Regions from separate parts of the Agarivorans aestuarii genome, predicted to be linked through region 2. Evidence: predicted binding sites of a transcription regulator. Region 2 holds the regulator's gene; the other holds the start of a gene.

Region 1 (11,388 bases), 1.0 Mb from region 2:
CTATAGAGCAAAAGCTTTCGCCTGCGGCGACGTCATTAAGCTTTAACAACCAAAGCTTAGCGAAGCAAAAAGAAAACTCGCCCCGCATCTTCTTAGACCCTCCGTTGCGCATTCACAAGGGAGTTGAAGTAACTCGCTACGCTCAAACAGACTTCAACTCTGCTCCCTTGTTCATTTGCGCTACTCGGCGAAGATAATGGGATTGAAAAGCACAATCTTGGCTATCAAGTTTGTGAAACGCTCTTGCCCCGAAGTTAGCTAGAAAATGCCATTGCATGTTAAAGCTTTTACCTACTTATCTTTATTTAATTTAATTAGCTTATCAAGTGTATAAACACTGCCATTTAAACGTGTAAATGAATGAATGCCTGCCTCTATAAAACCTTGCACTCTACAATGTTGGATTTATCATTACTGTAGTTGTTGTTGGTGGTGGCTAATGTATAAGTATAAAGTCAAAACTAACTTGTTTATTTTTTAGAGTGAAATCATGAGAATTATTTCAATGCTGTTTGTTGCCTTGCTTGGCGGCTGTGGGATGCCACCAGAAACCGCAGAAGAATTTAGAAATTCTAAATATCCGCCGCTGACATTTAAAGTTGATTTAAGCGTTACTGAAGTTTTTCAATTACTAATTGATGAATATGCACAATGCTACCAGGTTAACCATTCGACGTTACTCCCTATTGGCGATGCTTTTATTAGCTCTGATGAGTCTAAAACAGTTGAAGTCAGTCAGTTATCTGACCACCATTATCAAATTGCAGTAAGGAGAGAGGTTAACCTAAATAGTTGGTACGAAAGGATGATTGAGTTGCAAGGGAACAATGAGGTGCAAACGGAAATTACCGTTTACCAACTACCAGTTTACAACTCGAAAAATAAGACAACAATAGAACTATTCCTGTCAGGAGATAAAGTCTCAATTTGTGAGAATTAAATACAATTAAGTAAACATCATCACCAGCAAAAATATCGATGATGATGTTTATCTGAAGCACGGTTTTTGGCTCAAAAGTTAGTCATCATTCTTCGTTTGACCCATTTATGTCCAATAGTTTGTTTGAAGATAATCTACTTTTATTGACCGCCCTCCCAGATACAAAAAAGCCTAGCATTGCTAGGCTTTTTATCTCTCAGCTGCATTCGTCACTAAGCAGGTACGGCTTCAGCTGGGCGAACACCTAAGGTGTGGCATATAGCGTAAGACAACTCCGAGCGGTTAAGCGTGTAGAAGTGAAAGTCTTTCACTCCTTCGCGCGATAATACTTTGACCATTTCAATAGCAACACTGGCGCCTACTAGGTTTCGAGTAGTTTGGTCATGCTCTAAGCCAGCAAACTGATTGTGTAGCCATTTTGGCACTTTTACATTGGCAAAAGAGGCGAACTTTTTCAGGGTATTGTAATTAGATACTGGCAAAATACCGGGTACGATTTCCCCTTCAATACCGATTGCTGCACAGCGGTCACGAAAGCGCAGGTAGCTCTCTACATCAAAAAAGAACTGGGTAATGGCGCGGTTGGCACCGGCATCCATTTTGCGTTTTAGTGCCAATAAATCGGCTTGGGCGCTTTTTGCTTCTGGGTGAACTTCTGGGTAGGCCGCGACCGAGATATCAAAATCGGCTTCTTCTTTTAGCAAGGCCACTAAGTCGCTAGCGTACATTTGCGGCTTGGCAGAGCCCTCGGGCAAATCACCGCGTAGGGCCACGATGTCTTTAATACCGCTGTTCCAGTAGTCGCGAGCAATTTGGCGCAACTCATCGGGCGTTGAGTCGATGCAGGTTAAATGCGGTGCTGCCGCTAAGCCTGTGCGGTCCTTAATTGCTTTGATCACCTTGTGAGTGCGGTCTCGAGTACCGGAGTTAGCGCCATAGGTTACCGATACAAACTTAGGCTTTAAGGTTTGCAAACGCTCGATAGACGACCACAAAGTTTGCTCCATGGTCTCGGTGGTTGGCGGGAAGAACTCAAAGGACACGTTAATATCGCGGTTAAGCTCACTTAAGCTTTGATTGAGTGATTCGATTTGTTGCGCGTTGTGAAATCCCATTGACCTTCTCCGTTAAAGACTTTTAGACGTCTATACCGCTAGATACTAAAGAGAAGATAAAGTAAGTCAACGTTATTCATCTTAAACATAGCTTTAGATGAATTATTTTCAACATGGGGGTTTTAGCCGCTAACTACTGGTTAAATATGCATTAAGACAAATAGTTAGCTAACAGAATTAGCTCCGCTACTCGAAAGGGGTGTATTGAATAAGATTAATCCACCACTCTTTGGTGCCAGAGGGCGTTTTTACAAACACATCGTCATCCACTTGCTTGCCTATTAAGGCGCGCGCCATGGGAGAGTCGATAGTGATATAGCCTAGTTTGGGGTCAATCTCGTCGGTGCCAACAATGCGATAGCGAACAATATCGCCTTCATCATTTTCTAGCTCAACCCAGGCGCCAAAAAACACTTTGCCGTTTTGCTGAGGGTGGTGGTCAACAATCTCTAGGGCGTCTAATCGTTTGGTAAGAAAGCGCAGCCGAGAATCGATGCGGCGAAGCTCGCGTTTGCCTTCTTTGTATTCGGCGTTTTCTGAGCGATCCCCCAGAGCGGCCGCTTCAGATACGGCTTGGGTCACCTCGGGGCGTTTCACCCTCCACAAGTACTTTAATTCTTCATCGAGTTTATGCCAGCCAGGGCGGGTAATTAGATTGGTTTTCATCGCTACGTCATTTAGTCTGCCTAAGCCAATTATAAACGACTTAGGCAGTAAACTCGCTAGCTTTAACTAGAGCACGTGGGCTTGAGTGGTTTCTCGTTTCACCAATTCAACTGGCGGAATACGGAAAGAGTTGCTGGCACCGCCATTTAACATATCCAAAATGGTTAAAGCAGACGCATAACCGGTATCAAATATAGGTTGGCGCACTGTGGTAAGTGGCGGAATGAAAAATGCAGAACCGGGCACATCATCAAAGCCAATTACCGAAACACGCTCTGGCACTGGTCGATTGGCTTTATATAGCGCTAACATCGCGCCATGCGCGGTTAAATCATTGGCCGCAAAAATTGCGCTAAACTGGCGCTTATTGGCCAACAAACGCTGCACCGCTTCAAAGCCACCTTGTTCACTAAAGTCACCTTGCTCTACTAGCTGCATTTTCACCGGTAAACCCGCATGTTCCATAGCTTGGCAATAACCATTGTAACGCTGCTGGGCATCGGGGTGACCTTCTGCTCCGCGAATATGAACGATCTCGCGATGGCCTAACTGAATAAGGTGATTAGTAGCCATGTAAGCGCCCACTGAGTTTTCAATCTTAATTGAGCGCAGTCGTGCGGCTTCTAGCTCACGGCCCAGTGCAACAATCGGTCGCTTTTTAGAAAACTCAACGATTTGTTCGTCTGCTAAGCCACCGGTAACAATAATGATCCCATCCACAGAGCGCGATAACAGCAGCTGCATCGACTCCATTTCTTCTTCGCTATTCCAGTGGCCGGTTACGATAATATGCGAATAGCCCTGAGCCAGCAGAACTTCCTCAATACCTCTTAAAATTGAAGAATAAAATGGGCTGTCGGGATGTTGTACTAGTACCCCAATGGTCATGGTGCGGCTACTAGCGCTGGCTCCAGTTTGCTGGCCAGGTTTATAGCCTAGCTCAACCATAGCAGCTTGAATTTGTTTACGTTTTGCATCAGACACATAGGTGGTTTGATTCATAAACCGAGATACGGTGCTAGGCGATACCCCAGCCAACGCGGCGACATCATAAACGGTTGAGCGTTGCTCCAATTTATTTTTATCTTTCACATTGATTCTCTGACAACTAACACGAGTTCGCATTTTACCTTTCCTCTGTGCTGCCAAGCTGAATTAGCAGGCCAGAGAGGTAAAACTCCCGATACCACTATATACACCAACTCGGCCAAGAACTTGTTTTCAATGATATTGAGCGTTAGAACGCCGTTATAGATCACATTATCAGTGACTAACTGCCCCCAAGCATCAGTAATTACTTAATTTTTTGAAGCAATAAAGGCCGACATAATGTCGGCCTATGCTAATTGTTTATTACAATTTTCTTACTTAAGGCGGTGCTCATCCAATACTGTGGTAACCCAAACTAGGGGGGCATTCCAGTTGATGGTGATCTCATTTAAAGTCCAAGCACCAATTTCATCAGCAAAACAGGTTTGGCCAATACAATTGCCTTTAAGGCCGGCTGCAACTGGGTCACTAAAGCTGATGGAGTTAGGCCCACCCGATAACGCACCTGGTGCAGGTTTAGGTGAGTTGGCATCGGCTTGATGCGCCCAAAAACGGTGGTGCGGATTTTTAAGCGGGTTGCTGCCGTAGCCAGTAATGTAAGACTGATCAAGCGGGTTTCGCCCTAAGATGTAGTCCAAGGCATGCGCCAAAGTCTGCATGTATTTGCTGTCGCCACTGTAGTCTGTGGCGTAGCTTAAGAAAATACCGCGATTCACCAAGTTAGAGTTAGAACCCCAAGGGTACTGCTCTACGCTATACGGGATGTGGTAACCCTCTTTAGCCATGTGTGCAGAGTAAGCATCGGCCGTAGCAATAATCTTAGCGCGAGCTTTATCACGTGTGGCTTGGTCTAGCTTGCTAGGGACAAGAGCTAGGCTCAAGGTGCCTGCTGAACTTAGATCTTGCCAGAACAAATCACCTTTGGCCGTTTCGTCGCCCACTGGCGCCGCTAAGAATACAGGAGATGCTTTAGCTGCTTCTAAGTACCTAGGTTCACCTGTAGTAATAAATAGCTCTGCCGCTGCCCAATAAAACTCATCAGCTAAATCAGTATCCCCGTAAGGACCAGAGCCGGTGAAGTTATCGTAAGCGTATACTTCTGGGTGTTTATTGGCAGCTTGCCAAGCACGGTTTGCCGCAGTTAAACACTGAGCGGAAAAATCAGCATCGATGTCTTTCCAAATACGCGCACACTGCGCTGCAGTAGCGGCTAGGTTTAAGGTAGCTGCAGTACTCGATTGGCCAACATGACGCTTTTGAGTATCTTTGTGCGGCGGTAATGGCATACCGGTCCACTTTTCATCGGCTACCTTATGGAACGCCATACCAGAGGCATCAATTTCGGTGAGCTTAAGCGAGCGAACGTTTTCTTGTTGGTTACCCACAGGCACCGATACTTTGCTGCCTTCTGGGATTTGCATCGCCAACATGAACTCCATGTTCCAGCGCGCTTCATCCAATAGATCGTTAACACCATTGCCGGCTTCTGGCATCGGTTGCTTGCCATCAGCAAACGGTTCGTCAGCGCCATCAATAAATTGCGAGCGCTCGTAAAGGTTCATTAAGGTCCAGGTACTAATGCCGCCGTTTACCACATATTTACCGTGGTCACCTGCGTCATACCAACCGCCGGTGAGGTCCATGTCAAAATCACAACCTGGCCACTTGTTGCCTTTGTCGTCGGTTTTATCAAAACAACTCACTACATCTGGTGCATGCCCAGCTGGACGCGCCAAGTTTGGTCGCTGTACAAACTCTTGCTTAATCTCTACACCGCTACGGTTTTGGTAGAAGTAAGCTAAGGCATCGTGTTTTAACTCGCGGTAGATATCATCAGCAATTTTGAAAGGATGGCTAGTTTGACCATCTACATCTAACACCAAGTTATCATGCTTTGTCGTTAAGGCAGAAAAGTCTGCTTGATGCACTGTTTCGCCAGAGGCAGCATTCATCCCAAATACTTTGGTTTTACCGGTAAGTAAGTGATTGCCTTCGGCATCTTTTACGCGCCAAACCCGCGGTTGTTGCTCTTCACTGCTAATTACCGCAATTTTTTCGGCTTTAGGATAAAAGCCAATTTGGTTTAAGCGAATGTTAGGAATTTTGTTTACGATAACAAAAGACTTACCTTTCACCGATATATCGCTAAAACACAACACCGCTTCTTTTTGTGCGCCCAACTGAAACTGAAACTCGGTTTTAGCATCACTCTTCTGGTCTTGAGTGAACTTGAAGCTAAAGGATTTTGGCTCAGTGCCAATCTCTAATACTTGATTAAAGTATTGCGTATAAGGCGCGCCATTATGTTGAATAAGGGCGGTAAAGGCGGTGTCTTTGTCAGCGCGGGCCACAAAATCAATAGCGTAATCTTGGCCTTTTTCCAAACCAAATCCACGTTGGCCTAAAATAACATCCCATGGATTTGAACCAGCACGCTTAATGTCCATACAGGCTTCGCCGTCTTTGGTCACCAGCTCGGCGCCGCTCGACCACCAACCGGTGGTACCATTACTAAAATCGGTATTGCTAAGCATTTCATTACTGGCCGCAAGTGCCGGTGCACTCATTAAACTAGCCAATACAATGCTTTGGCTAACACGGCTTAAACTTACATTGAAAAGAGTCTTGTCGCTCGCGCTCATTTCGCTCTCCTTGAACTGAGGCATTAAAATCATGTTCACTCTAATTCAGTAACTGAATAATGTTTATGGCTTTAGCTCACATAACTATGACCAACAGCCTGCAACAAAACGTATCTATGAAGTGCTTATGAAAAATTTGTCACGCTGTGAAACAGTTTTCACGCTATTAAGATTCTACATATTAGTTTTTCTGCTTGATGCCTATTTATAAGCGAATAAGATAGAGGACACTTTTTCTGCTGCAACAAGCAGCGCATCTAAAATTACATAAGCCCATGCAAAATTTAGAACAACAAATTGCTACAGATATCAACGCACAAGCTCAACAAGTGAGTGCCGCCATTAAACTTCTAGATGAAGGGTCAACGGTGCCTTTTATTGCTCGCTACCGTAAAGAAGCCACCGGCGGATTAGATGACGGGCAATTGCGCTTGTTAGAGCAGCGCTTAATTTATTTGCGTGACATGCAGCAACGCCGCAGCGCCATTCTTAAATCCATTGCCGAACAAGACAAGCTAAGCCCACAACTTGAACAAGCAATTAATGCCGCAAGCAGCAAAACTGAGCTTGAGGATCTTTACCTTCCTTACAAACCTAAGCGACGAACCAAAGGGCAAATTGCCATTGAAGCAGGCATCGAGCCTTTAGCCGAGCTCTTGCTCAGCCAGCCAGATTCAATACCTGAAAACTTGGCCGAAGATTTCATCAATAGTGATGCAGGCTTTGCCGATAACAAAGCGGTGCTAGATGGCGCCAAATTCATCCTAATGGAACGCTTTGCCGTGCAAGCACCGCTGTTAGCGAAGCTTCGTTTGTTCTTGCAACAAAACGCGACGGTGAAGGCCGAAGTCATTGACGGCCAGCAACAAGCTGGCCAAAAGTTTCAAGACTACTTTGACTACCACGAAGCCATAGGAAAAATACCTTCTCACCGCGCTTTAGCCATATTGCGTGGACGTAATGAAGGCATTCTCAACCTAAGTGTGGAAGTTGAACAAGAAGAGGGCTTAAACCACCCTGCCGAACAAATGATCCGTGACTACTTCGAGCTCGCACCTAAAGGCCTTGCTAGCGATCGTTGGATAGCCACGGTGGTGCAATGGACTTGGCGAGTTAAGCTTAAGCTGCAGCTGGAAACCGAGTTACTTAACCAGCTACGTGAGCGCGGTGAAGACGAAGCTATTAGTGTGTTCTCGCGCAATTTAAATGACTTATTAATGGCTGCGCCTGCCGGCCCCAAAGCCACCTTAGGTTTAGATCCGGGCTTGCGCACTGGGGTTAAAGTAGCGGTAGTAGACGCCACCGGTAAGCTGGTTGCTTACGACACCATCTACCCACATGCTCCGCGCAATCAATGGCAAGATTCTTTAAAAACGCTGGCGAGCTTAGTGACTAAACACCAAGTTAAGCTAATTAGTGTGGGTAACGGCACTGCTTCGCGTGAAACCGATAAATTGGCCGCTGATCTTATCGGCATGTTGCCACCGCAAGGCTTGCAAAAGGTGATGGTGAGTGAAGCTGGCGCATCGGTGTATTCTGCCTCAGAGCTTGCAGCGCAAGAATTTCCCGAGCTAGATGTTTCGATTCGTGGCGCGGTGTCAATTGCTCGTCGTCTACAAGATCCGCTAGCCGAGCTTGTGAAAATTGAACCCAAAGCGATTGGTGTTGGCCAATACCAACACGATGTTAGCCAAAGCAAACTATCACAACAATTAGACAGCGTAGTTGAAGACTGTGTAAATGCCGTGGGCGTGGATGTAAACATGGCCTCGGCACCGCTGCTAAGTTTTGTGGCGGGTTTAAACACCACCATCGCGCACAACATAGTGGCCTACCGCGACGAGCACGGTGCGTTTAAATCACGTGCCGCCATCAAAAAAGTGGCGCGCTTAGGTCCCAAAGCCTTTGAGCAGGCAGCCGGATTTTTGCGAATAAACCAAGCGAAAAACGCCTTAGATAGTTCGGCGGTTCACCCCGAAGCCTACCCCGTAGTAAAAGCTATCGCTGAACATAGCCAGTGTGAAGTTAGCCAGCTAATTGCCAATGGTGAGCGCTTAAACAAACTCGATCCTAAGCAATTTACTAGTGATAAGTTTGGTCTCCCCACAGTGACCGACATTATTGATGAACTGAAAAAACCCGGCCGCGACCCTCGCCCAGAGTTTGCAACCGCCACCTTTAAAGAGGGTGTGAATACCATTAGTGACTTAAAACCAGCTATGTTGTTAGAAGGCGTGGTTACCAATGTCACCAACTTTGGTGCGTTTGTTGATGTTGGCGTTCATCAAGACGGTTTAGTGCATATTTCCTGCTTAGCCAACCACTTTGTAAAAGATCCGCACCAAGTGGTTAAAGCCGGCGACATTGTTAAGGTAAAAGTGCTGGAAGTAGAAGTTCAGCGCAAACGTATTGCCCTTAGCATGCGCTTAGATGAAGAGGTTCGCCCTAGCCAGCCATCAAGCAAAGCTAAGCCGCAAAGAACAAATGCGCCAGCCAATAAGAAAGCTCAAACTAGCGCACCTATTAATAGTGCCTTTGCAGATGCTTTTGCCAAAGCGAAGAAATAACGAGGTAGAAAAAAATAGACTTAAGCTTGTAAGCTTAATTGAGATTGCGGCTTAAAGGCCGCAACACTGCTATAGCGCTGTTCAATGGTTTGATTACGCTGTGCCATTTGCTGAGCAATATCTGGGTAGCGTTGTTGCAAGGCTTGAGCATTTTGCTGCTCTCGCGCTTGTTGAGAAGGCTCAAACACAGCTGCTTCGGCAGCTGTGGTACCAAAGGCTGAAGGTTGTTCGTCGGATGCCAACAAACCTGGTGGTTGAGCATGATTAAGTTCGCGTTGTGCCTCAGCCGCTTTTTGTTGAGCCTGAGCGGCCACTTGTCGATCTTGTGAAGAAGGCTCGGCAGGCGCTAAGGCCGCCCGTTGTACCTGCTCCATTTTTGCAATGGTAGCCTGTGGGTCATCGGGGATTTCACTCACATCGATAGACACTTCACCGCCTACCGCATATTGCTTGCCATCGGGGCCACGTTCAAACTCAAAAGAGGCGGCACTGGCGTATTGTCCACCTACCGCTTGGTGTTGCGCTTCGTGGGTGCGCACCTCTTGGTCGCGCGCACTTAGCTCATCAACTTTCTTCTGCTCGCTTTCGCTAAGCTCGTTTTGGCCTTTTTGTCTGGCACTGGGTTGATCAGAGCCGGACTGGTCTTGACTGCCTTTTTGCTCGTCTTGTTTACCCTGCTGCTCGCCTTGGTGCTCGCGCCCTTGTTGCGCTTCTCGTTCGTTTATTTTAGCTTGCTGCTGTTCTTGAACTTGAGGGTATTGAGCCGTACTTTGCGGCTTGCTGCGATCTTTCTCAGCGCCTACCTCGGGCTCTTTAGCAAAACTAGCGACTTCTTTGGGTTGAGCTATCACCTGACGCAACTGATTGTCGCGACGGGCTGAATCCGTAGGCGGAGTTAAGGTATTGGGGAAAACATTAGGCAAGCTAACATTGATATTCATACTAGGCCTCTACATCCAGTAAAGTGCCTAACATTTTAGATTCGGTTTGTATCACCTTAGCGCCAGCTTTAGCATAAAGCTCAGCTTGGCTAAGGCTCACAATGGCATCAACCACTTCGTTTTGTTGCGGTTCACGCTTTGCTGCTACTTCGGCAAGTGTTTGAGCACTTTCGCTAACTTGCTGATTTGCATTGGCAATAATTTGAAAACCGCTACTTGCTGCGCCAATTTGCATATTGCCCTCCGCCTAGTTAGTTGCTGCCTCAATCATAGATAGCCTTAATTCTAGCAAATTGCTCACTTTTACACCACTATGCTGCGCGCAAAGCCGAGTACTTTTTCAGCAAATAACTGCTTCTCTGAAATGAAAGGCGCATGCGAAGAACTGGCAAATAAGTATTGAGTTGCCGCGGGATGAAGCTCGGCATGTTGCTGCATGGCAGCCTTTGGCACCAGCGCATCGCTGCGTCCATAAAGCTGCAACCAAGGCATCGAGATCTGCGCCAACTCATCACGTAAATCTTGGCTTTGTAATAGAGCTAAGCCCTGCTCTAAGGCACTAAGTTGTGGCAAAGGCCTAGTTGCCAGTAGCTCTCGCAGCAGCTTGATATCTTGCTTAGCTTGATCGCTTCCCATGGCTTGGATGGCCAAAAACTGCTGTAAGGTCTTTTTAAAATCTTGCTGTAAACCGCTGGCAAAACCATCGAGCACTTTTGCTTGAATTCCCGGCCACTCCGATTTAGCAATAAAATGGGCCGAGCTGGCCACGGTAATAAGACCAGCAACCTGCTGCGGCTGATGAATGGCCGCATACTTAGCCACCAAGCCACCTAAAGACCAGCCTAACCAAATAGCCCGCTCGGGTACTTGAGCAGTTATCGCCTGCACCATGCCATCCAAGCTAAGCGGCTCAATAGCAGGAGAGTGGCCAAAACCGGGCAAATCCACCAGATAAACGCTGAAATGTTCGGCTAATAGCTCGGTAACAGGCTGCCATACAGCGCCGTTTAAGCCCCAACCATGAATAAGAATGAGCGCAGGGCCAGAGCCATGACGTTCAAAATGCAATTTGCTCATCTACACTTAACTACTCATCAAAAAGGATGCTCATGTTAACTAGATTTCACGCAGCTTTAAACTCCCGCTTAGTGTTGTCTAAACACTGTGATTTTTGCTTTCAAAGCAAAAGGCTCAATCAAGCTTGTTGCGACAGCTGCAGCGCCCTACTGTTAACGCCTAGCCAACATCGTTGTGAGACGTGTTATTTGCCCTTGGCTGAGCCAGGAATATGCGGCGAGTGCCAAGGCAAGGTTCCTAATTACGACCAAGTAGTGTGTTTAAGTGACTACCAATGGCCAATAGAGCCGGTGATTAAAGCCTACAAATATGCCAAACAGCAGCATTTGGCTAAGCCACTAGGTCAGTTATTTTGGCAGCATATTCAACAAACTCAGGCACCACTGCCTG
Region 2 (11,388 bases):
AAGCTCTCAATAGCAAACACATTGTCGCAAGGTTTAAGGTTAGCGAAAGGGTGCAGCGCATCAATTGCCGATAAGCCAACTTCAGCCTCTCCCTTTTGATTCACTTTGGCTAGAAAACGAATCACTTTGCCTTGACGTTTAGCGTCGTTAAAAGCTTCTAGCATGCTTTGGTCTAACTCGCTCATCGAGTCTAAAAACTGCTCTACAGTTAAGGCCGCTAAATACTCTGGCACTAAAGAGCTAAGCGCAATATCGGCTAGCTCCAACTGTAAACCCGCCTCTCTAGCTAAAATAAGCAACTTGCGCTGCACATCTTTACCAGAAAGATCCTCGCGAGGATCTGGCTCGGTTAAACCTTGATTTAAGGCGTCGGCGAGCAATTCAGAAAAGGCCGCGGTTCCGTCGTACTGTTGGAACAACCAACTCAAAGTGCCAGAAAATATTCCTGAGATGGTATGAATATCATCGCCAGAGTCGCGCAAACTTTGAATACTTTTTTGCACTGGCAAGCCCGCCCCTACTGTGGCGTTGCTCAACCATTGCGCACCATGATCGCTAAAGGCTTGCTGCAAGGCTGAATAATTAGCTTGCTCACTTGCACCAGCATGCTTGTTAGCGGTAATAAGGTGGAAGCCATGTCGAGCAAATTCACCATAATAAGCACTTAGTGCTTCACTGGCGGTTATGTCTAACACAGCAAGCTCGTCATAAGGATGGCGTTTTAGCTTATCGAATAGCTCTGGCCAAATAAGCGGCGTATTGGCTTCAGTACTATCAAGCAGCTCTAGGTTCAGGCCGGCAAAGTCTAAGTGCCCAGCTTTACTTGAAAACACACCCGCCAAGCTAATTTCAAGCTCATGCTGCTGTGCCAAGGTAGTTTGCTGTTGGTTAAATAGCTCCAACCACTGGCTGCCAATATTGCCCTTGCCAAAGACTACCAAACCCAACTTGGTTTTTTGTTTGAATAGGTGGCTATGCAAATCTTTTAATAGTGGCTCTAAGGTGATTTTCCTCACCACAGCACACAAACTTAGTTTATCAGCACTCGAGTGGATAAACTCTAATGGCTGCTCAGCCAAATGCTGAAAAAACTGATAACACTGCTGCGGGTTATCACATACGCCCGCGCCCACTAGGGCCACCAAACTGTAACCTTCGCTACGCTCAATTTTTTGGATATGAAATTGGCTAGCCAGCTGATCGATTTTGGCCAAGGCTTCATCGACTAGTTCGCAAGTGTAAGCCATACGCAGCGAGCCTGTTTCGCTGTGCTTATGGCGAGTAGCGGGTGCTAGATGATGACTAGCTAAGGCTTCTAACAAGGCCGTAGCGTTAAGCGTAAAATCTTGGGTAAAGGTAAGCTCAAGTAGCACTACATTGCCTACCGAGGTAACAATTTTTGCGCTGTGGCTATTAGTACCTTTGCGGTGAATTAAGGTTTGTCCATCGTTGGGTGCGTAACTGCAGCGCAGGTTCACCTTTTGCCGAGAACGCGCCAGTGGCTCTAAAGTTCGCGCATGCAATACTGAGGTACCAATGCGCGATAATTCTGCAGCTTCATTCAACGCAAGGTTTTCAAGCAATACTGCATCTTTCACTAAACGTGGATCAGCACTATAAATACCAGCTACATCACTCCAAATCGTAGTAGACACAGCATCGGCCAAGGCAGCTAACTCGGTAGCCGAGTAATCACTGCCGTTGCGACCTAAAGTCACGGTACGTTGTTCACTATCACTACAAATAAACCCCGTTACCACTATGCGGCAAGCGGCTTTTTCAGCTAAACATTTAGCTAATAAGGGGGCACTTTTCGCAACATCCACTTGCGGTTGGGTAGATAACTCCGCTTTAAAAAACTGGCGAGAATCTAACCACTCGGCTTGGCAATCTTGAGCACTTAACAAAGCTGCTAATAAACGTGCAGACCAACGCTCGCCAAAAGACAATACTTCGTTGCAGGTAAAGGCTGTAAGCTCACCTTCAAGAATACTAGCAATTTGGTGATGCTCGCCATCTAGCGCGGTTAAAATCGACTTGGCTGCGGCTTCATCAAGCAGCTCATTAACTAACTTGCATTGAAACTCAATTAAACCTTTAAGTGCATCAGCCGCGGCATTGTCAGCCTGCTTAGCCAGTTCAATAATGTTAATTAAGCGGTTGGTGGTTTTACCAGCCGCCGATACCACAATTAAATCTTGCGCTTGAGTATGTTTGGCAACAATCGCCGCCACCCGCTTAAAGCACCCTGCATCAGCTAAGCTGCTGCCACCAAATTTATGCACATGTCTATTTACCGACATGACTTACCTCTCTACAACGCTGGTAAAACTACAGTTGGGCAAAGGCCTGCTGTAAATCATTGACTAAATCTTGCGAATCTTCCAAGCCTACCGATACCCTCAATAACTGATTAGAAATGCCAGCCTCTGCTAGCGCTTCCGCCGACATCGCAGCATGCGTCATGGTAGCCGGATGAGCAATTAGACTTTCTACGCCACCTAAAGATTCCGCCAAAGAAAACAACTGTAAGCTTTTTAAAAACTTAACCATTTGGTTTTCTTCTAAATTCAATTCAAAACTGAACATAGCACCAAAGCCCTTTTGCTGACTTTGCGCTAAAGCATGTCCTGGGTGCTCTGGCAAACCAGGGTAGTAAATCGCGCCCACCGCCTCTTGTTGTTGCAAACACGCCACCAAGGCTTGAGCATTCTGCTGGTGCACATTCATACGTGCTTTAAGGGTGCGCAGGCCGCGCAAAGTAAGGTAAGAATCAAAAGCCGAACCGGTTAAACCTAAACAGTTAGCCCACCACGCCAATTGCTCGGCCAGTTCTTCGTTGGCCGCCACCACCATACCGGCCACTACATCCGAGTGGCCGTTAATGTATTTAGTGGCCGAGTGCACCACAATGTCGGCACCTAACAGAATTGGCGTTTGCAAAGCAGGAGATAAAAAGGTGTTGTCTACCACCACCAATGCACCAGCAGCATGCGCTTGCTCAGCAATGGCTTTAATGTCTACAATTCGAAGTAAAGGGTTACTAGGGGTCTCTAACCACACCAATTTAGGCTTCTTAGCCAATAACTGAGTTAAAGCTGCGTCATCATTTTGATCAACAAAAGCCACTTCAAAGGCATTCTTTTTAGCTAGGCTGTCGAATAAACGGTAGCTACCACCGTAACAATCATGCGGAGCAACCAATAAATCGCCCGGCTCAAGCAAGGCAGTAACAAGGTTAACCGCCGACATACCGGTGTTAGTAATTACCGCACCAGCGCCATGTTCTAAATCGGCAATCGCCTCGGCCAAAATGTGCCGAGTAGGGTTACCTGAACGGCTGTAATCAAACTGGCGTTTTTGGTTAAAATCAGCAAAGCTGTAGTTACTCGACAAATAAATAGGTGGCACTACCGCACCGTGTTGGGTATCACTTTCAATACCGCTGCGCACTGCTATAGTAGCCGCTTGTAGATCTTTTAAAGACATTGCTGATTTACTCCCTCAATTTATCCTGCCACTTTACCACCAGCAAAAAAGACGTCAACACTTCTAGACGTCTAAATGTCTTTGCTGTTGGATTGCTAAGTCGCATTTCCCCCGTTACAATAGGGTCTCTTTAGTTTGGTGTGTATTGCAGAATGTCTACAGATTGGAATGGTGAGTGGATCAGCCCTTACGCTGAGCACGGTAAAAAAAGCGAACAAGTAAAAAAAATCACAGTATCTATCCCACTAAAAGTGCTAAAGATATTGACCGATGAGCGAACCCGTAGACAAATAAATAACCTACGCCACGCCACCAACAGTGAGCTACTTTGCGAAGCATTTTTGCACGCCTATACTGGCCAACCACTGCCCGACGACGCCGACTTGCAAAAAGACAAGCCCGACCCGGCCTTAGAGAAAGCCGCCCAAGCAGAACTCAATAAAGAAGATTAAGATTTTACAAAGCCGCTCATTGAGCGGCTTTTTTGATTTACTCTAAAACCACTATTCTAATTTTGTTTTGCTCCCTAAGTTTGATTACATCATAGGCAACTGAAAAGATAATTAAGCAATGCGCTAGTACTAGTTCTGAAGTATTCTCAATAAAGTACCAAGACAGCCCACTACATAACACTGCTACAGCTATTAACCAAAAACTTCTGTGTTTAAATAACACTTCATCCCCCAGTATGCATAATAATTTTTATTTCGCCTCACAGCGATAATGAGGGATTGAATAGCTACATTCAATTGCCCAATTTCCTTTTAGTTATCCTGCCAATAACAAGGTTTAGTAAGCTGCGTTTTCAAAGAATTACAAATTGATTGAAAACAAACTTACTGATACTATTAACAATTAGTTAAAGGAGGCATTATGTCTAAGGGCAATTTTTGTCATTTACAGGGCTTTGAACCTAGCGAAAGAACGCTACAATACATAGAGCAGATGAACGACACAGTTGAAATGGCAAATTTATTGGATAAGCTCATTAGTGTAGTTCCTTTCTTTCAAATATTTGCAGGCAGAGGCACCTACAAAGCTGCAGAATTGATATCTACGGGTTACCAAGTTACGACTTATAATTGGGAACTATATGCCAACACTGTAAAGAGCATTCCCGAAATAAAACGTAAAAAGCTGGAAGACATTGCAGGTACCGCATCTATTTATACTCACGGTAAAGAAAGGCGCTTTTGGGAGTGTGTATATAATGCTCTATAGACTTAATTTATTAACAGCAGGCTTGATTATGACGTTCTCAGGGGCTGCTTCTTCTACGTCTCTGCTCATGAGTAATGAAAACTTAGCAAATGAACTAGAGCTTAAATATCAAGCCTTAAACGCTAAAACTCAAGTTTGCAGAGAGGCTCGCAGGAACCACATAGAAGTAGAAAAAATAACAAGCAACTGGTTTTTAGCTCTGCCAGCGGAAAGTAAAAAGGTAGTGCTACTTGTTGCTAGCCACGAAGCAATGGAACGTTGCACCAAAGCACAAGCCGATGAGTATTCGCTTATTTTAGTTGAGTACGCAGCTCAAACAGAGGATAAAAACCAACTCGATGAATGGCTAAAAATAAAACAAAATTTTAAGCCCGATGAGTTAGTAAATGATATCAATGAGCTTAACTCTGAAGAGTTGATAGCTTTTCTTAAAGAACCTCTACTCAGTGAGCCATTTGATTTAATTGCGATTATAAAACAACTAAATCTATAGCTATTGAGGTGGTTTTCTACTTTTAATGTGTAGTAGCCCAAGCCTAAGCTGACAAAGCCCCCTAAAAATCGGGAAACTGTCAAGTCTGAACTACTACATCTAGACATACCTAGTACATATTGAGAAAAACAAAGCCTTCATCCGTTAGCTCTGCGCATTGGTTTCGCCTTCGGCGGCGTCATTTTCTTTGAACAACCAAAGAAAACGAAGCAAAAGAAAGGTTGCCCCGCATTATCTTCTTCCTGTGTTCAAGCACACAAAGCGATGCTTTGTTTACATCTGTGCTTTCACCTCATTTTAAAGCGCGCCTGCACAACTCGCTTCGCTCAAACAGTGCTTGGCTTAATCACTTTAAACTTCCGCTACTCGCGATAATGGAGGGGAATGCTGTGGTCCTAACTAATAAGTGCGCAAGCATAAAGCATCTACTAAATAGTAACTAAATCATCATTTAATAACGTGTAGCGCTAACTCAATTAGCATTAAATGATAAAGTAACGATTAGAATTGTCTGATGAAATAATGTTGGTTCTAGGAAAATCATATGGAGAAGAAATATCAAGTTTTTGTTAGCTCGACTTACGAAGATCTGCAAGACGAAAGAAGATATGTTTCTGAAAACTTACTAAAGTGCGATTGTATACCTGTAGGAATGGAACTGTTTCCCTCAACTAATTCTACTCAATGGGAGTTTATAAAAAGCCTCATAGACGAATGCGATTACTATATCTTAATACTTGGGGGAAGGTACGGAACTGAATGCAAGGTAAATGAGTATTACCGAGATGATTTTAACCTCCTAAAATCTAAACAGGTTTCACGTAGCTTCACTCACCACGAGTATCACTATGCTAAAAGCAAAAACATACCGATTATTAGCTTTTTGTGTAAGGACCCTGAAGAACTTAAGGCTAGTAAAATAGAAAAACAGACCATGGGAAAAAGCTCTATTCAGATTTTAGGAAAACAGTAGAAAATAACAATCGAATGTGCTCATATTGGAGTTCTCCAGAAGAGTTGTCTCTACAAGTAACAGTCTCGATTAATAAGCTAATCAACTCTGATCCAATGCCTGGTTGGGTTAGAGCCTTGGACTCAGCAACAAGCGGCCTAGTCACTTCAAATTTGACCAGAGAAAATGAACAATTAAACAAAAAAATTCAAAGACTAGAACTCCAATTAGCCCGCAATATTGATATTATCCCCAACACACCAACTCTTAGTTCTCCCAACGAAAGGCAACCTACCCCAAAAGAATTTTGGAACGTCAGATACTCAATACTACAATTTAGATATCGAGGTCGTGGATTCATACAATCTTCATATTCAGTGAACATAGATATAGAAGAGTTAAAAGAAACCGTAAAAAGTCAGATCAGACAAATCAGCTCAGAAGGTGAGGTAGGAGATATAATCAAAAAATGTGTGTATAGCACTACTTTAAAAGCTTCAACAGAAATAACTCCTCTGTTTCCGTCACCTTGTGGTGAATATCGTAAGGGTGATCTCCAACACCTCTCTGTCTACCCTGAGGATATCTATTTGATTCAATCATGGCTAAAAGACAAGCAGGTCTATGATACCGATGAAAATGGATACACCATTCTTGCTCCACTTCTTAATTAAACTGATACATAACACCCAGACACAAAAAAAGCGCCCTTAGGCGCTTTTTGTTTGCTGTGTAGCGTAAATAAGGCTGGCTTATTTTTTGCCCAATACAGCGAATTTTTTGTTGAAACGATCAACACGACCACCGGTATCAACGTTACGTTGCTTACCAGTGTAGAACGGGTGACATTTGTCACATACGTCTAGGAACATAGAACCAGTGCGAGTAGATTTAGTTTCGATTACGTTACCGCAAGAACAAGTAGCAGTAAGTACTTCGTAAGTTGGGTGGATATCAGTTTTCATGGATTACCTCAATACTTGGGCCGTATCGCCATTCGGTCGCCACAATTGACACCAAACACCATACGAAAGCAACTCTATCAGAGCCTATAAATTTTAGGTGGCGGATCATATAAGAAGCCACCTAGCATAGCAAGCACCCAACAACAAAAAGCGGGTAAAAATTCGCCAAACGCTTAATTTGCTCCGCAAGGTGCTCTGCCAGTAGAATGAGACAGGTTTTTTGCTTGAGTTTATTGATTAGTGTCGATTGTTCGTGTTGCCTTAGCTATTCCCCTGCGTCGCCTTTTTGATTACAGCGTGCCAGCAAACACCCCAATGCCAGCCATTGGTACTCGCGTAAAGGTGCCTTTTGGTAAAGGCGAAAAAGTGGGTTTGGTAATAGAACACCCCAGCGATAGCGACATTGCCGAAGATAAACTCAAACCTTTTAGTGAATCACTCGATCAACAAGCATTGTTACCAGAAAGCCTATTTAAGCTACTTAATTGGGCTAGCTCTTATTATCACCACAGTTTGGGAGATGTGATCAGCCAAGCCTTGCCAGCACTTTTACGCAAAGGTGAGCCAGCCAAAGCGAAAAGCATAGTGGTGTGGCGTTTAAGCGAGCAGGGCAAAGTGGCCGATCTAGCAAACTTTACCCGCGCCCCCAAGCAAGGGGTTGTATTAGGCAGCTTGCAACAGCAAGAAGATGGCCAGCTGAGTGACGAACAATGCAAGCAACAAGAATTATCCCGTACTGCCATTAAAGCGCTAGTAGATAAAGGTTTTATCAAAAAACATGAGATTACACCCGCGCCAGCGCTGTGGTCGAAAAGCGATACCAACAACCAAGCCTCGCTAAAGCTTAATGCAGAACAAGCCATTGCAGTGGCGGCAGTTAATCAAAGCATTGGCAGTTTTCAGGCCTTTCTTATCGAGGGTATTACCGGCTCGGGCAAAACCGAGGTGTATTTAAATGTTATTGCCGAAGTGCTCGCCCAAGGTAAACAAGCCTTAGTATTGGTGCCCGAAATTGGCTTAACGCCACAAACCTTAGCGCGCTTTGCGGAGCGCTTTAAAGTGCCGGTTTATGCGATTAACTCTGGGTTAAACGACACCGAGCGTTTTACCGCATGGCTTAAAGCCAAACAAGGCGAAGCAGGCATTATTATTGGCACCCGCTCGGCAGTATTCACCCCCATGAAAAACCCTGGGGTAATAATTATCGACGAGGAGCACGACAGCTCTTTTAAGCAGCAAGACAGCTTTCGCTACCACGCGCGCGATTTAGCCATAGTGCGTGCCCGATTAGAAAAAATGCCGGTGGTGCTTGGCTCTGCCACCCCATCGCTAGAAAGTTTGCATAATGCGCTAAGCGGCCGTTACTCGCACTTAGAACTAAAACAACGCGCCGGTAATGCAGTATTGGCCGAGCAACAACTGCTAGATATTCGCCAGCAGCCACTATCGTCAGGTTTATCACCGGCACTGATTAAAGCCATGCGCATCGAGTTAAAAGCTGGCCGCCAAGTAATGCTGTTTTTAAATCGCCGAGGTTACGCTCCTGCGTTGCTGTGCCATGAGTGTGGCCACGTATGCGAATGTGAGCGCTGTGAGGCCTACTTTACCTATCATCAGCAACCTCGCCACTTAGCTTGTCACCACTGTGGCAGCCAAAAAGCCGTGCCACACCAATGTGAAAAATGTGGCTCTACCAACTTGGTAACAACAGGTTTAGGCACCGAGCAGTTGCAAGAAGCCTTGCTGGAGATATTTCCCGAATACAAAGTGGCGCGCATCGACCGTGACAGCACCCGCCGCAAAGGCAGCTTAGAACAGTTACTGGACGATATTCACAATAACCAATACCAAATATTAATTGGCACCCAAATGTTGGCTAAAGGTCACCATTTTCCTAACGTCACCTTGGTGGCTTTGTTAGATATTGACCACGCTCTATTTTGCTCTGATTTTCGCGCACCAGAACGCTTAGCCCAACTTTACGTTCAAGTAGCTGGCCGAGCTGGTCGAGCGAATTTACTGGGCAAAGTATTGTTGCAATCTCACCATCCAGAACACGAGCTGTTGCAAGATCTTATCAACAACGGTTACCAACATTTTGCTCGCTTTGCCTTAAACGAGCGCAAAGATACCGAACTGCCGCCCTTTAGCTTTCAGGCGCTGTTTCGCTTTGAAGCTGCCGATGGCAACGCAGTTAACGAGCTTAGCCAACAGCTATACCAACTTGCTCAACCGCTACAACAAGGAGAAACGTGGGTATTTCCGCCCTGCCCTGCGCCACAAGCGCGCCGTGCGGGTAAGTTTCGTATGCAACTGTTGATTCAAGCCGAGCAACGCCCGCAACTGCATCAATTGGTTTATCGCCTGTTGCCGCAACTAGAAAGCTTAAAACTAAGCCGAAAAGTACGTTGGTCTTTAGATATAGACCCTTACGACATGCAATAAATCTAAGGCTTTTTGTAAGGCTTAAAAGATCAATCTCTCGCCAACCAGCACCTAGGATCTTCGGTGGTTTCCCCTAGCTTCCAAAACTAAGGCTAATTAGCCAAGATAAGAGATAGTCTTCGTCACAAATTGTCGGTAAAATGCCCGCTTTGTAGAATTTATTTACGCGAGATTGGTGCCAACCTTCATGAAAGAGCTTATTCAACAACTTCTGGAACAAACGGTCACAGCCCTAAAACAACAACAGGTGCTTCCTGAAGGATTCGAACCACGAATCCAAGTAGACCGAACCAAAGATAAAGCTCATGGTGATTTAGCCACTAACCTAGCCTTAATGGCCGCTAAGCCAGCGGGTAAAAACCCACGCGAGCTAGCGCAGCTAATTGTAGATAACCTACCAGAATCTACCTTGGTAGAAAAAACCGCCATTGCTGGCCCAGGTTTTATCAACTTCTACCTAAACAACGATTGGTTAGCATCGCAAGTTGAAGCCATGGCTAGCTCGCCAACCGCTAACGTTAAGCCCGCAGAAAAGACTCAAACCATTGTGGTGGATTACTCGGCGCCAAACGTAGCCAAAGAAATGCACGTAGGCCACTTACGCTCAACCATTATTGGTGACGCAGTGGTTCGCACCCTAGAGTTTTTAGGCCACAAAGTGGTACGCGCTAACCACATTGGCGACTGGGGCACCCAGTTTGGCATGCTTATCGCCAACCTCGAAGAAGTGGAAGCCCGCGGCACAGACGCTGGTGATATTGAACTCGCCGATTTAGAAGTATTTTACCGCGAATCTAAAGCGCGCTACGACAGCGACGAAGTATTCGCCGAACGTGCTCGTAACTACGTGGTTAAGCTGCAAAGTGGCGACGACTACTGCAACACCATGTGGCGCAAACTGGTCGACATTACCCTTAGCCATAACCAAGCCGTTTACGACCGCTTAAACGTATCGTTAACTAAAAACGATGTGATGGGCGAAAGCATGTACAACCCAATGCTTCATGACGTTGTGGCTGACTTAAAACAGCAAGGTTTAGCGGTAGAAGACAACGGCGCCACCGTAGTATTCCTTGATGAATACAAAAACAAAGACGGCGACCCAATGGGTGTGATCATCCAGAAAAAAGACGGCGGTTTCCTATACACCACCACCGACATTGCCTGTGCTAAATACCGCTACCAAAACTTAAATGCTGACCGAGTGCTGTACTTCATTGACTCACGCCAACACCAGCACTTAATGCAAGCCTGGAATATTGTGCGTAAAGCCGGTTACGTGCCTGAAGAAGTACCTTTAGAGCACCATGCGTTTGGCATGATGCTTGGCAAAGACGGTCGCCCATTTAAAACTCGTAGCGGCGGCACTGTTAAGTTAGTAGACCTATTAGAAGAAGCCGAGCAACGCGCGCAAAGCATTGTGGCCGAGAAGTCGCGTGACTTAGACGCTGAGCAACAAGTAGTAGCAGCAAAAGCAATAGCCATGGGCGCAGTAAAATACGCCGACTTATCGAAGAACCGTACTACCGACTACATCTTTGATTGGGAAAACATGCTGGCGTTTAACGGCAACACGGCTCCTTACTTGCAATACGCTTATACCCGTATTCAATCAATTATTCGCCGCTCGGAAATTGACGTCGCCAAGCTACAGCAAGCGATTAATTTAGAACAAGACGCCGAGATTGCCCTTGCGCAAAAACTGATCCAGTTTAGCGATGCAGTGCACAACGTAGCAAACAAAGGTATGCCACACATGATGTGTAACTACCTTTACGAGCTAGCGGGTGCCTTTATGACCTTCTACGAGGCCTGCCCAATTC

What was found. Region 2 encodes MetJ, which represses methionine synthesis genes. Its sites were predicted from a motif close to TAGACGTCTAGACGTCTA; they were not measured.
Region 1: metF (methylenetetrahydrofolate reductase) is a predicted target of MetJ. The motif match lies at 2,071-2,088, and genes of this name have one in related genera.

Annotation. Positions count from the first base shown of each region.
Region 1 covers NZ_AP023033.1:4,082,265-4,093,652, forward strand. Annotated here, with positions in the region: gene K5609_RS18930 (hypothetical protein) at 491-940, shown strand; gene metF (methylenetetrahydrofolate reductase) at 1,153-2,055, opposite strand; gene greB (transcription elongation factor GreB) at 2,242-2,721, opposite strand; gene K5609_RS18945 (substrate-binding domain-containing protein) at 2,788-3,813, opposite strand; gene K5609_RS18950 (glycoside hydrolase family 9 protein) at 4,086-6,413, opposite strand; gene K5609_RS18955 (Tex family protein) at 6,689-8,980, shown strand; gene K5609_RS18960 (putative metalloprotease CJM1_0395 family protein) at 9,001-9,921, opposite strand; gene K5609_RS18965 (hypothetical protein) at 9,923-10,156, opposite strand; gene bioH (pimeloyl-ACP methyl ester esterase BioH) at 10,225-10,998, opposite strand; gene K5609_RS18975 (ComF family protein) at 11,031-11,388, shown strand, end outside.
Region 2 covers NZ_AP023033.1:417,357-428,744, reverse strand. Annotated here, with positions in the region: gene metL (bifunctional aspartate kinase/homoserine dehydrogenase II) at 1-2,303, opposite strand, end outside; gene metB (cystathionine gamma-synthase) at 2,332-3,489, opposite strand; gene metJ (met regulon transcriptional regulator MetJ) at 3,642-3,941, shown strand; gene K5609_RS02025 (hypothetical protein) at 4,363-4,710, shown strand; gene K5609_RS02020 (hypothetical protein) at 4,700-5,203, shown strand; gene K5609_RS02015 (DUF4062 domain-containing protein) at 5,748-6,176, shown strand; gene K5609_RS02010 (hypothetical protein) at 6,221-6,829, shown strand; gene rpmE (50S ribosomal protein L31) at 6,908-7,120, opposite strand; gene priA (primosomal protein N') at 7,361-9,565, shown strand; gene argS (arginine--tRNA ligase) at 9,753-11,388, shown strand, end outside.